4 regions of the Ectobacillus sp. JY-23 genome follow, and region 3 is predicted to be linked to each of the others. Evidence: predicted binding sites of a transcription regulator. Region 3 holds the regulator's gene; each other region holds the start of a gene.

Region 1 (3,173 bases), 470 kb from region 3:
TATTCTTGTAGCTCCGAAACATTAACTTGGACGGTCTCATGGGGGTTTGTTATATCGTGAACTTGCGCGACAGCGTTTCCTTCATCACAGCTTTCAATCCATACAGATACACCATTATACGAAACAGGAATATTTGCAGGAGACGACAAAATTTGCTTTACTCTTTTTACATCCATATGTATCCTCCTCTTTTTGAATTCTCTTTTATCATGCCTTAATCCATGATAATTATAAGACAGAACACTAACAAAAATTCTTGTTTCCATATGGCGATTTTTCAGGAAGCCTGTAAATAGGCAACGCTAGGTTCTCAACATTGCTTTATCTACTTTTAACAAGAAGATTTACGGCTTCTTGAACTAAGTTTTGCCCTTCATATTCTCCCTTTTCAATCTGATCTCGTAAGCATTGTTCTAAGTTTGTTCCTACAATAACACCTATTGTGCGATCGATTGCAGAGCGTGCTGCACTTAATTGTGTAATCACATCCTTACATTCCTTTTCCTCTTCTAACATACGGAGTACTCCCCGAACTTGCCCTTCAATTCGCTTTAAGCGATTTTTCATTTCTTGTGTGTATTCCATTATATAACCACCTTCTCCAATACTGTTATAGGTATATTAATACACCAAATATCCATTGTCAAAATACACAAAAACAGCTTGAAGATGCTCAAGCTGTTTTTGTGTATTTCTATCAAGTAAACAATGTGCCCATTACATGATTTACTTTATCGTCTTGTACTTTATAATATACTTCCAATCCACGTCGTTGAAATTGGACTACCTTTGTCTGTTTTAACTTTGTTAAATGCTGCGAAACAGTAGATTGTGGTATTTGCAGTGCCTCTTGCAATTGAGTCACGTTACAAGTACCGCGATTCATCAACTCTTTAACCAATCGTAATCGTAATGGATGCGCAAGCGCTCGAAGCATTTGTACATCATCTTCAGAAATATTGTAATCAAATTTTTTTGCACACATGTTTTTTCCCCACATTCTTTATATATGTTTTTGTAAGATATTATCCAAGAAGCTTTTTGGCTGAGAGTCAGTGATGTGCTTGAAGGGATTTCCTTCTTTAAAAAGAACCCATGTTGGGATGCTTGTAATACCGAGCTGATATGCTACTGCTTGACAGCGATCAACATTCACCCTTACCACTCGTAATCGATCTCCCCATTGCTCATCCAATTCTTTTAGAACTGTTTCAGTCATGTGGGAAGCTCTGCTCCAAGGTGCCCAAAATCCTACAAGAACAAACCCGTCTTGTACAGAATCAGAAAAACTTTCATCTGTAGCATTAACAATGGCCATCTACATGCACCTGCTTTCTTCCAAAGCTTCTTTTTTATCTTTTTATTATGTTTTTTATCTATTGTACTATATAAGATATAAAATCACAATGCTAACGACTCATAAAACGAACAAATACCATGTATTACCTATATTATAGCGATTTTGTTACATATATTGAGATAACATGTCATAATGTGTCGAATCAGATTGACACACAATACCTCCTCCAACTATACTTATGGCATAAGATGATTGTGAAATTTTTCACAAAATATGTGAATCATTTCACAAAATATATCTGTTTCATATACATTCTTTAAAAGGAGATGCTTACAATGAATACATGGACTCAACTGTACGACCCCATGCAAAATATCTGGCTTTCTGCTCTTATGGCCGCTATTCCTATTATCTCATTTATTGTCTGCTTGACTGTGTTTAAAATGAAAAGTTATATCTCCGGACTTATCAGTGTACTAATTGCTGTTTTAGTAGCTATCTTTGTATATGATATGCCAGCTCCCCTTGCTGCAACCGCTGCTGGCTTTGGTGCCGCCTATGGCTTTTATCCGATTTGTTCTATTGTAATTGCCGCAATCTTTCTATATAAGCTTACTGTTAAAACAGGACAATTTAATGTCATCCGTAACAGTATTGCTTCTATCACAGATGATTCTCGTCTACAAGTTCTTTTAATCGCTTTTTCCTTTGGTGCATTTTTAGAGGGCGCTGCCGGATTTGGTGTACCAGTTGCTATTACCGCAGCTCTACTAGTCGGTATGGGTTTTGATCCTCTTAAAGCAGCAGGTGTTTGTCTGGTGGCAAATATTGCTGGAGGTGCCTTTGGTGCTATGGGTATCCCTGTTACTGTTCCTGCACAGCTTACACAGTTAGATGCTTTAGCCGTTGGAAGACATACAGTAACTGTTCTGCCATTTATCAGCTTAATTGTACCGTTTCTTCTTGTATTTATGATTGATGGGTTTAAAGGTATTAAACAGACATTGCCCGCTATTCTTGTTAGTGGGGGCTCATTCGCGATCACACAATTTATCGTACTCTACTTTTTAGGAGCAGAACTTGGTAATATTTTCTCTGCTGTTGTCAGTATGGTTGCACTTGCTTTATTCCTTCGCATTTGGCAACCAAAAGAAAAATATCATTTTACGGAAAAACAAGCAAATGAGAAACAAAGCTATTCTTTGGGTCAAATATTGTATGCATGGTCACCTTTTGCATTTTTAACTGCATTCGTAACCATCTTTAACTTAAAATTTATGAAAGCACTTTTTGCACCGGGTGGCTCTTTAGAAGGCCTAGTATATAATGTATCCATTCCTGGTCTGAACAATGCTGTTTTGAAAACAGCACCAATCGTTCCACAGGATACACCGTTTCCTGCTGTGTTTAAGTTAGACGTTTTCTCTTCTACTACAACAGCAATTGTGCTGGCAATTATTATTTCTCTGCTTGTATTTAAAGCGCAAAAACAACTGGTGAAAGAATTGACAATTGAAACAATAAAAGAGTTAAAAGCTCCTATCTATACAATTTGTAGTGTAATTGCTTTAGCTTATGTCACAAACTATTCTGGCATGTCATCTACACTTGGTCTTGCACTTTCATCTACAGGAGATGCATTCCCTATTCTATCACCTATACTTGGTTGGATTGGTGTATTCCTAACAGGATCGGTTGTATCTAGTGGTTCTCTATTTGCCCCATTACAAGCTGTTACGGCAGCACAAATTGACATGGCACCGGCTACACTTGTTGCATTAAATGTAGTTGGAGGTACAATGGCTAAAATGGTATCTCCACAATCAATTGCAGTCGCGTGTGCTGCAGTTGGCCTTGTTGGAAAAGAGTCCGC
Region 2 (3,173 bases), 1.3 Mb from region 3:
TGTTTATGAAAGTTTCTCCTATAAAGAACCAGGTGTAATCGTTTTAGATATCCGTTTTGACGAAAAACAAGATGCAGCTTTTTACTATAGCCGCTTACAAACGGAGAAGTGGGTTAAATATGCAAAGCTTACAAAATTAAATGCTATCGAGCTGCAGGATGAAGAGGGAGCAGTGCAGGGCATGCCGCGCTATGTAGCAAATTTTGAAATTAAACTACAGCCTGAGCAACTGAAATTGTTAAAGCAGGAGGGTGAGTAATGAGCGCCTCCAAATGTCAAATCAGTATTGCTGCAGCGCTACTTGTATTAAGTGGTCTTGTATGTTTGTATATCCATTTTACAGTAGTAAAGGAATTGCAATTAGAGGTGGAACAAAAGAAGCAAGAAATAAAAGTGGAGAACATGCTGCAAGCGAAGAGAAAGCAAAAGCAAAAGCCAGTGGTCGCTACTACCGGCAATACACAATTTATGCTGCAAAAATTGCCAACTAAACCTTTGCTCGATCAGTATATTTTAGATCTGGCCAACGCTGAAAGCATATCAGGTGCCGTCATACAAAGTACGGTTATCCAAGAGGGAGCAGGAGCCGTAGTTCCCGCAGGCGGAATGAAGGAAGGCAAGGTGACAGAAGCAAAGTTGAAGCCGATACCTATTGTATTGAGTGTAGAAGTGAAATATACGGCATACGAACAACTGCAATCTTTTATTGATACTATGGAAAATATGGCACGCATCACGCATGTACAGAGCATTGACTTTAAAGGACGTGAGGAAATTGTCTCTGCTGATATGACGCAGGAGCCTTACAAATGTACCATAACACTTGCAACGTATTATGTACCTGCCAAAGAGCTAGAGCAGAATGTAACACAGCTTGAATTACCGTCGCTTTGTAAAGACCGCAGTAATCCACTTGAGCCTCAGGTGTGTAAATAATCGAAAACAATCAAAAAACCAGCCTTGAATCAAGGCTGGTTTTTTGATTTTACGCTTCCGCTGTTTGTAATTCAACTTCTTCTATCTCTTCCACTTGTTTCTGTGTTGCTGCCTTTGGCATGTTGAAGTATTGATATACCATACCAACAAATACAGAACCGCCGACAATATTACCAAGTGTAACAGGTACCAAGTTGTGTAGTGCACCTGCTAAGGTTACTGTATCAGGATGGGTGTGAATAAGAGATAGAGAGAAAATAGCCAAGTTAGCAATACTGTGCTCATAGCCTGAGATGAAGAATGCAAACACGATGAGCATCATCATCGCAATTTTTGCACCATCGCCTTTTACACGAGCGGGCAAAAAGCAAGCCAAGCAAACGAGCCAGTTACACAAAATACCTTTAAAAAACAAATGCATGGTTGTTGCATTCATTTTGGTATCAGCTACTTTGTTGAGGAGATGAGATTCTGTAATCGTTTCAAAAAGACCAGTTGCATAAAAGAGACCTGCGAAAAATACAGCCCCTATTAAGTTACCTGCATAACAAGCAACCCAGTTACGCATGGTATCCATTACTGTTGTTTGTTTTTGCATAGTAGCAACTGTAAAGTACATCGTATTGCCTGTAAACAACTCAGCTCCGCCATACACAATGATTACAAGTGCAATGCCAAAGGCGGCTGCGGCTGACATATAAGTTGCAGGCGAATCGGCTACGCGGAAAAACTCACCGAGTCTGAAGGAAACAACCACGACAAATCCTATATAAATACCGGCCAAAATTGCACGAAGCATATATTCGGTCGGGTTCGTATCCAACATTTTTTTCTTTTTCACCGCTAATTCAGCTAAATAATCTACGCCTTGTTCCATAAGGGCACCTCTATCAATAAATGTGAATTTCTTAACATACCTTAAGATACATCTCTTTCTGTACTCTTTCAATACTCTTTTATGTTTGTCACAAAATGTTCACATTTTTATATTGAAAGTGCTTACAAAATTAATATATAATTAAAAATTAAAAAAGCGCTGTAGCTACAGCGCTTTTTCTGCTTCTTGCTTTGGTTTTGAAAAAAACCAACCGCCAATTGCGATACAAAGAAGAACACCCCAGAAAATAGCTTTCCAAGCAAGAGACTTTGGAAAATCATAAGGCAGAACACTTAGAGAAGGGTGAGACAATGTATAAACAGCCAATTTTACGCCTACCCAGCCAACAATGAGAAATGCGGCACTTTCAAGCCCCGGTCGTTTTTGAAGTAAGGCAACGAAATAGTTAGCGGCAAAGCGCATAATGATAAGTCCGATTACGCCACCTGCTAAAATAACTAGAAATTGACCTGTATTTAACCCGCCAATTGTCCCGCCCCCAAGTTTTGGCAATGTTACAGCAAGTGCCACTGCTGCCAAAATAGAATCTACAGCAAAAGCAATATCTGCCAATTCTACTTTAAGCACTGTCAACCAAAAGCCGTCTGTCCGTTCTTTTTGTTCCTTGACCACTTTTTTCTTCATAAAATGCGATACAGCAATAAATATTAAATACATTGCACCAATCGCTTGTACTTGCCATACGTCGACAAGAAACGAAATGAGAAACAGTGATCCGAAGCGAAAAATGAATGCACCAGCTAAGCCATAAAATAAAGCTTTCTTACGTTGACCTTCTGGTAAATGTTTTACCATAATTGCGAGTACAAGTGCGTTATCAGCTGCTAAAATGCCCTCTAGCGCAATCAGAATGAGCAATACCCACCCATACTCCAACAAAATTGCAAAATCCATTAACCATTCTCCTCTCATTTTGGCAGGAGGACATAAAAAAGACCTCTGCCACTTTAGTGTTGGCAAAGGTCTTGCTGGACATGTTGGTAAATGTCAACAAAGCCGATGGAAAAATCCATGTAATGACGACTTTGTTACAGAAAGCTAAGCTTTCTGCCGCTACTCCCCTTTGGAGCTATCTTGTTATTTCTATTTTATGAAGGAAGGATGGTTCTGTCAACGATTTATATGAGACAAATATCTCGTTTTTCAGCCGGTTAAGATATCTTCAGAAGGATGCTTAATTTTAACAGGTTTGGATTTCGAAATTGTAAACGCAAGTGTTAAAGGACCAACTTTTCCTGCGAACATCATGAAGGAAATAATGAATTTCCCCATTACAGTTAAATTAAAGGTAAGCCCCATTGTAAGACCTACTGTCCCAAACGCTGAGCATACTTCAAAA
Region 3 (3,173 bases):
ACTTCTGTACCGGAATACTTTGAGAAGATAATACGGTCACCCACAGCTACTTCTAAAGCTACGCGCTCTCCATTTTCAAGCACGCGTCCTGTGCCAACTGCCACTACCTTGCCTTCTTGCGGCTTTTCCTTTGCAGTGTCCGGTAAAACGATACCGCTTGCAGTTTTTTCTTCTGCTTGAACAAGCTCAATTACAACGCGATCACCTAATGGCTTTAGCATGAAAATAACCTCCTCAATTCATATGTAGATTCTGATTATTAGCACTCGATATCATTGAGTGCTAATACACTTATTATAATAATGAATCTGATTTTGTTTTGCAAGTAAAAACATACAATTTTTTTCACACGACCAGCTGTTATTTCTTTTTTAATAGAAGCGTGTAAAGTCCCGTTCCCCCTAACAACTTATATTGCCCGTTCTTCTCTTCCATTTAAAAACACGTGCTGTATTTTGAACCCGTTATAGTATATCCAAAACCATTCGAGACATTCTTTTCGTTATTTTTTTAGCTGCTGTGTTACAATAAAATACATACCACACGTTCATTTCTCTAAAAAAAGCAAATGTCCTTTTAAAACGAGCAAATTTAAGAAAGAAAAGGAGACATAATCATTGAAGAAACGTTATTGGTGGGTTATTTTTACATATGTACTTATGCAATTTTCAAGTATTGTCGGTATTCCCCTTTTGGAAATGACTGGTCAATATGACCGCTACACAGGTAATACAAAGCTACAAATGCTTGTCGGACACTGGGGTATTATTAGCTTTGCGGTAGCTTTACTTATTATTGTTTTACTCGTAAAAAATGATCCTGACTTCCCGCGTCATGAAAAGGCGGCACCCGGGAAAACCTTTATGTGGATGGTCTTGGGCGTATTTTTGGCTTATACCGCACAGATTGTGGCGGCAACTATTGAGATGAACTTATTAGGAATTGAGCCCGGTTCAGATAACACAAAGGCTCTGGTCGAAATTGCCGAGCTAACACCTTGGTTTATTATTGTTACATCCATTATTGCACCGATTTTAGAAGAGATTGTTTTTAGAAAGATACTCTTTGGTGCACTCTATAAACGATTTAACTTTTTTATCGCAGCAATTATCAGCTCGCTCATATTCGCTGCCGTGCATGGGGAGTTTTCTCACCTATTAATTTATACAGCGATGGGATTGGTATTTGCCTTCTTGTACGCACATACGAAGCGCATTATCGTACCGATTGCGGCGCACGTGATGATGAATACAATTGTAGTATTGATTAATATTGTGTTTAAGGACAATTTAGAGCGCATTATGCGCGAAGCAGAGAAGATGCAATTTATTTTTGGAGGATTTTAAAAGATGCAACGATCACCTTTGTTTATGGCAACTTTGTACTTTATATTAGGCAGCATCTTTACATATTTAGCTGTTACAAGCGTACAAGATACAATTTGGAACTTTTACACACTATTACTTGTGGCAATGGCTACATTTGACTTTGGCCTTGCTCTTCGGCTAGTTATTTATATGAGCCGCAAAAAATAAAAGCTCTGCGCACTACGCGCGGAGCTTTTATTTTGGATAGTTCTTCAAAAAGTAAACGAGCGTTTGCAGCTCTACGGCTAAATCAATATGATGAATGCGGATATGTGCCGGTACATCAATACGTGCTGGTGTAAAATTTAGAATACCTTCAATGCCTGTCTTGGCAAGCCTGTCAGCAACAGATTGCGCGACTCCTGCAGGAACTGTTAGAATAGCCACTTTGACGTTATCAGGCAGCTTTGTCTCGAGATGATCTAAATGATAGACAGGAATTTCACCAATTTGTTTGCCGACTTTATTTTCATCCACATCGAACGCAATTTCAATTTTTGTGTTATTGTTCTTTGTAAAGTTATAATGTAAGAAAGCGGTTCCTAAATTTCCTACCCCGATTAAGGCTACACGCGTGATATCCTCTTGATCTAATGTTTGGCTAAAGAAAGAAAGAAGATAGTTTACGTTATACCCATATCCTTTTTTCCCGAGTGCACCAAAGTAGGAAAAGTCTCTTCGAATCGTAGCCGAATCTACTTTTACAGCTTCACTAAGCTCAGCAGATGAAACGCGTTGCTTTCCTGATAGAGATAAGTTTTTAATGAAGCGATAATATAATGGCAGCCGCTTGGCAGTTGCATGCGGGATTTTAGGTTGGTCCATTATTTGCACCCCTTTTCTATTTATATGAATCAAGATGGGCTACAATCCTATTGATTGAGAAGTTTCCCTGTATAATGAGATATAGGTATCCAATGCAGTATGGTAGACTATATCTGATATGCATATCGAGACACCCATGCATGTTAATAGAGCCTTTCTCTACAACATTTGCTGTTTCTATTTATATTGTATAGAACGCACTATAACTATTTTAACTATACACTATCTTCGACATAGTTGAAAAATATAAGTTTCCAGAAAATTTGAGGTGAGATGGAATGATTTTATTACAGGTAAACGGATTAACAAAGTCATTTGGTGCGGACATTGTTTTATCTAATATCAAGCTCGAGGTACAATCGCGAGAGCGCGTCGCTTTGGTAGGACGAAATGGTGCGGGCAAATCAACTTTATTAAAGATTATTGCAGGTGAAATGTCATATACCAGCGGCGAAATTATTAAATCAAAAGATGTGACAATTGGATATTTAGCACAAAATACCGGCCTAGAAACGTCGGCTACAATAGGAGAAGAAATGCGTACTGTATTTGCGCATCTGCAGTATATGGAACAATCTCTCCGAAAGCTAGAGCAGCTGATGGGCCAGGAAGAAATTTTTACAGATACCGTCCGCTATGAAAAACTGTTGGCTGAGTATGATCGGTTGCAGCAAGATTATAAAGATCAAGGCGGTTATCAATACGAAGCCGATATTCGCTCTATTTTAACAGGACTTGGCTTTCCTCAGGAAACACATAGCATCAGCATCTCAACGTTGAGCGGTGGGCAAAAAACACGCCTTGCACTCGGTAAAATGTTATTAACAAAGCCTGATCTTCTCATTTTGGACGAGCCGACCAATCATTTGGATATTGAAACACTTTCTTGGCTTGAGCAATATCTCCAAGGCTACCCAGGTGCAATTTTAATCGTTTCACATGACCGTTACTTCTTAGATCGTATCGTCACACAAGTATATG
Region 4 (3,173 bases), 560 kb from region 3:
TGCGGTACAAGTCAGAGCTATTTGTAATCTTTTTTGGCGTTGTAACAGCAAGTACACTACATATTACCGTAGATATTATGAATACAAGGCGAAAAAGATTATGGAAGAAAATAAAAAAATAAAGTGTGAATGTTGTAGTTGACGGCACACTTTTTTTAAATTATCATTTGTATGTACAAACAAACGAAAAAGGAGCTTATAAACATATGAAAACACTTGTTATTATTGCACACCCTGACATGAAAAATTCTCGTTTTAATAAACGTTTACGTGATGAATTAACAAAAACTGATGTAACAATTCATAACTTATATGAAACATATCCAGATGAAAATATTGATGTAGCTCGTGAGCAAGAGCTGCTTTTGACGCATGATCGTATTGTACTGCAATTTCCATTCTATTGGTATAGCTCACCATCTTTATTGAAGAAATGGCAGGATTATGTCTTAACATTTGGATGGGCATACGGTCCTGGGGGTACGAAGCTACATGGTAAAGAGCTTATGTTAGCTGTCACGACTGGCGGTCCGGAGGCTGCGTATCAAGCAGGAGGATATAATCAGTACGCTATGAGTGAATTGCTAAAGCCATTTCAAGCAACAAGCAATCTTATTGGTGCTAGGTATTTGCCTGCTTTTATCATGCATGGTGTGCATCATTTAACAGAAGAACAAGTTAATGAGCATGCAGCTCGCTATGTGGAACATATTGCAAAAGATTTTGGTCCAAGAAGATAGGAAGATCTATTTTCATAAGAGTCTCGGCATATTGCCGAGGCTTTTTTGTATAGGCTGTTTTCGCAAACTTTGTTGCTATGTAACAAATAGTGGGGAGTGGCTGATTGCCGCTCCAGGTTGCTCGCTTTCCGCGGGGCGTGCGGTGAGCCTCCTCGGCTTACAGCCTGTGGGGTCTCACCTGACCCGCTGCTCCCGCAGGAGTCTCGCACCTTCCGCTCCAACCAACCTGAAACAAAGAAACCTATCTAAAAACAACAATCTTTTAGAAAAGAGCCTTTGTATAAGAAGCGTAACTAGGTGCTTAGGATATAAAATAAGCCTATAATAGAGAAGAAGGAGTGATTATATGAAATATGTTGTATCTTGTTTAATGTTATTACTTTTGTTCGGATGTGCACCTACAGATGCACAATCTCAATTATTTAAACAGGCAGAGGAAGGCTGGATTGATGCTGGCTATCGTTTAATTTTAACAAAGGAAGAGCCGCCGATTGTCTTTCCGGCGCCCCATCGTCATTATAAAGTGGACAATGATCACTTGGTTATGTACATATTCGATAGTGCAGAAAAGGCAAATCAAGCAAAGCTTGATGCAGAAAAACCGAATCCCAAGTGGGACTATCTCATTCCCATTTATATGGTGAAAGATAATGTGCTGTTTATTTACTTTACCTCTGCGGCACAAGCAAAGCCACCGCTATTTGATAAGTTAGAAAAAGTAGTAGAAGGAATTGATTTGCAAAAAGATATAAAATAAAGGCTGTGTTAAAGTCTGATATTGATAATTGGTACTTGTTGATGGGAGTGAAGGGGGTAAGACTAAGCGAGTCAAAGGGAGACCCTACAGGCGCATAGTACTGAGGAGGCGTCCTGACTGTCCGCGGAAAGCGCCCCCCCCCCCGTAACGGAAATTAACAACAAACTTTAACAAAGCCAAAATAAAAGAAAGCGATTTTAATTTTTGAAAAAGTGTGATAAAGTGAAATAAATCAAATGAAAGCGTTTTTAAAAAACGCTTTTCTTTTTTGGTTAAAGGTCTGATGACCAGATTGGCATATCATCAGAATGATGAAATTATGAGAAAAGGAGAGAGAGTATGCAAACTTGGATACAAATGTATGACCCGCTCGGCAATATCTGGCTTTCGGCAGCAGTTGCACTTATTCCCATCATATTTTTCTTTTTAGCTTTAGCTGTTTTTAGAATGAAAGGCTATCTTGCTGGGCTCATTACAGTACTGCTGACGCTCGTGATTGCGCTTGCGGTATACAAAATGCCCGCAACAATGGCGATAATGGCGACGATTTACGGCTTTGGCTACGGCTTATGGCCGATTGCCTGGATTATTATTACCTCAGTATTTTTGTATAAAATTTCAATTCAGACCGGGCAGTTTGATATTATTCGCGCATCTGTTCTTTCTATAACAAATGATCATCGTTTGCTGATGATTTTAATTGGTTTTTCCTTTGGTGCTTTTTTAGAAGGTGCGGCAGGTTTTGGTGCACCTGTTGCCATTACAGCAGCCCTTTTGGCAGGTCTTGGTTTGAATCCTCTTTATGCAGCGGGTCTTTGTTTAATTGCTAATACTGCGCCGGTTGCCTTCGGTGCGATGGGGATTCCGATTACAGTTGCCGGACAGGTAACAGGCATTGACCCTCACAAGATTGGTCAAATGGCAGGACATCAGCTACCATTTCTATCTATGTTTGTACCATTCTTTATTGTTTTCTTAATGGATGGATTAAAGGGTGTAAGACAAACATGGCCAGCCCTCTTGGTGGCAGGTGGCTCTTTTGCTGTTTCACAGTTCTTAACAGCCACATATCTCGGCCCTGAGCTTCCAGATATTACATCTGCTTTAGTCAGCCTCGTGAGCTTAGCGTTGTTTTTAAAAGTATGGCAGCCTAAGGAGATTTATCGTACGAACAACAGTCATGCGGAGATGGCAGCAACAGTTACCGGCACGCATGAATTAACACTTGGTAAAGTCGTGAAAGCTTGGTCACCGTTTATTGTGTTGACTATCATGGTTGTCATCTGGAGTCAAAAAGCGTTTAAAGCAATGTTTGCGCCGGGTGGTGCATGGGAGAGCCTGGTCTTTAAGTTTCATGTGGCCGGTCTTGATAATCTCGTTTCAAAGGATACACCGATTGTGAAGCAACCCACACCTTATGAGGCTATTTATAAGCTGGATATTGTATCCGCGACAGGTACAGCTATTTTACTCGCGGCGCTGGTTTCCATAGTCTTGCTGCGCATGAGTCCGAAGGCAGCAGTAGCAACTTTTGGCGAAACGTTGAAGGAACTGGCTTTTCCGATTGTATCAATTGGTTTGGTGCTTGGCTTTGCATTTATTGCGAACTACTCTGGTTTATCTTCTACACTTGCATTAGCGTTATCAGAAACAGGACACTGGTTTCCGTTCTTCTC

The links. The regulator Rex, encoded in region 3, represses fermentation and respiration genes when NADH is low (regulators of the CRP and FNR family bind a similar motif). The targets are predictions, from matches to a motif close to TTGTGAAATATTTCACAA.
Region 1: a site for Rex is predicted at 1,553-1,570, ahead of MUG87_RS15860 (lactate permease LctP family transporter). Genes of this name have one in related genera too.
Region 2: a site for Rex is predicted at 1,834-1,851, ahead of MUG87_RS00305 (formate/nitrite transporter family protein). Genes of this name have one in related genera too.
Region 4: a site for Rex is predicted at 1,718-1,735, ahead of MUG87_RS11005 (lactate permease LctP family transporter). Genes of this name have one in related genera too.

The regions. Positions count from the first base shown of each region.
Region 1 is NZ_CP095462.1:3,139,221-3,142,393, reverse strand. It holds gene MUG87_RS15880 (H-type small acid-soluble spore protein) at 1-176, opposite strand, end outside; gene MUG87_RS15875 (metal-sensitive transcriptional regulator) at 322-585, opposite strand; gene MUG87_RS15870 (ArsR/SmtB family transcription factor) at 698-985, opposite strand; gene MUG87_RS15865 (thioredoxin family protein) at 1,004-1,318, opposite strand; gene MUG87_RS15860 (lactate permease LctP family transporter) at 1,636-3,173, shown strand, end outside.
Region 2 is NZ_CP095462.1:61,210-64,382, forward strand. It holds gene MUG87_RS00295 (hypothetical protein) at 1-259, shown strand, start outside; gene MUG87_RS00300 (hypothetical protein) at 259-936, shown strand; gene MUG87_RS00305 (formate/nitrite transporter family protein) at 986-1,813, opposite strand; gene MUG87_RS00310 (TerC family protein) at 1,979-2,728, opposite strand; gene MUG87_RS00315 (TrkH family potassium uptake protein) at 2,978-3,173, opposite strand, start outside.
Region 3 is NZ_CP095462.1:2,669,981-2,673,153, reverse strand. It holds gene groES (co-chaperone GroES) at 1-221, opposite strand, end outside; gene MUG87_RS13840 (CPBP family intramembrane glutamic endopeptidase) at 618-1,346, shown strand; gene MUG87_RS13835 (YdiK family protein) at 1,350-1,535, shown strand; gene MUG87_RS13830 (redox-sensing transcriptional repressor Rex) at 1,563-2,192, opposite strand; gene MUG87_RS13825 (ABC-F family ATP-binding cassette domain-containing protein) at 2,471-3,173, shown strand, end outside.
Region 4 is NZ_CP095462.1:2,112,642-2,115,814, reverse strand. It holds gene MUG87_RS11020 (metal-binding protein) at 1-122, shown strand, start outside; gene MUG87_RS11015 (NAD(P)H-dependent oxidoreductase) at 207-740, shown strand; gene MUG87_RS11010 (hypothetical protein) at 1,087-1,497, shown strand; gene MUG87_RS11005 (lactate permease LctP family transporter) at 1,837-3,173, shown strand, end outside.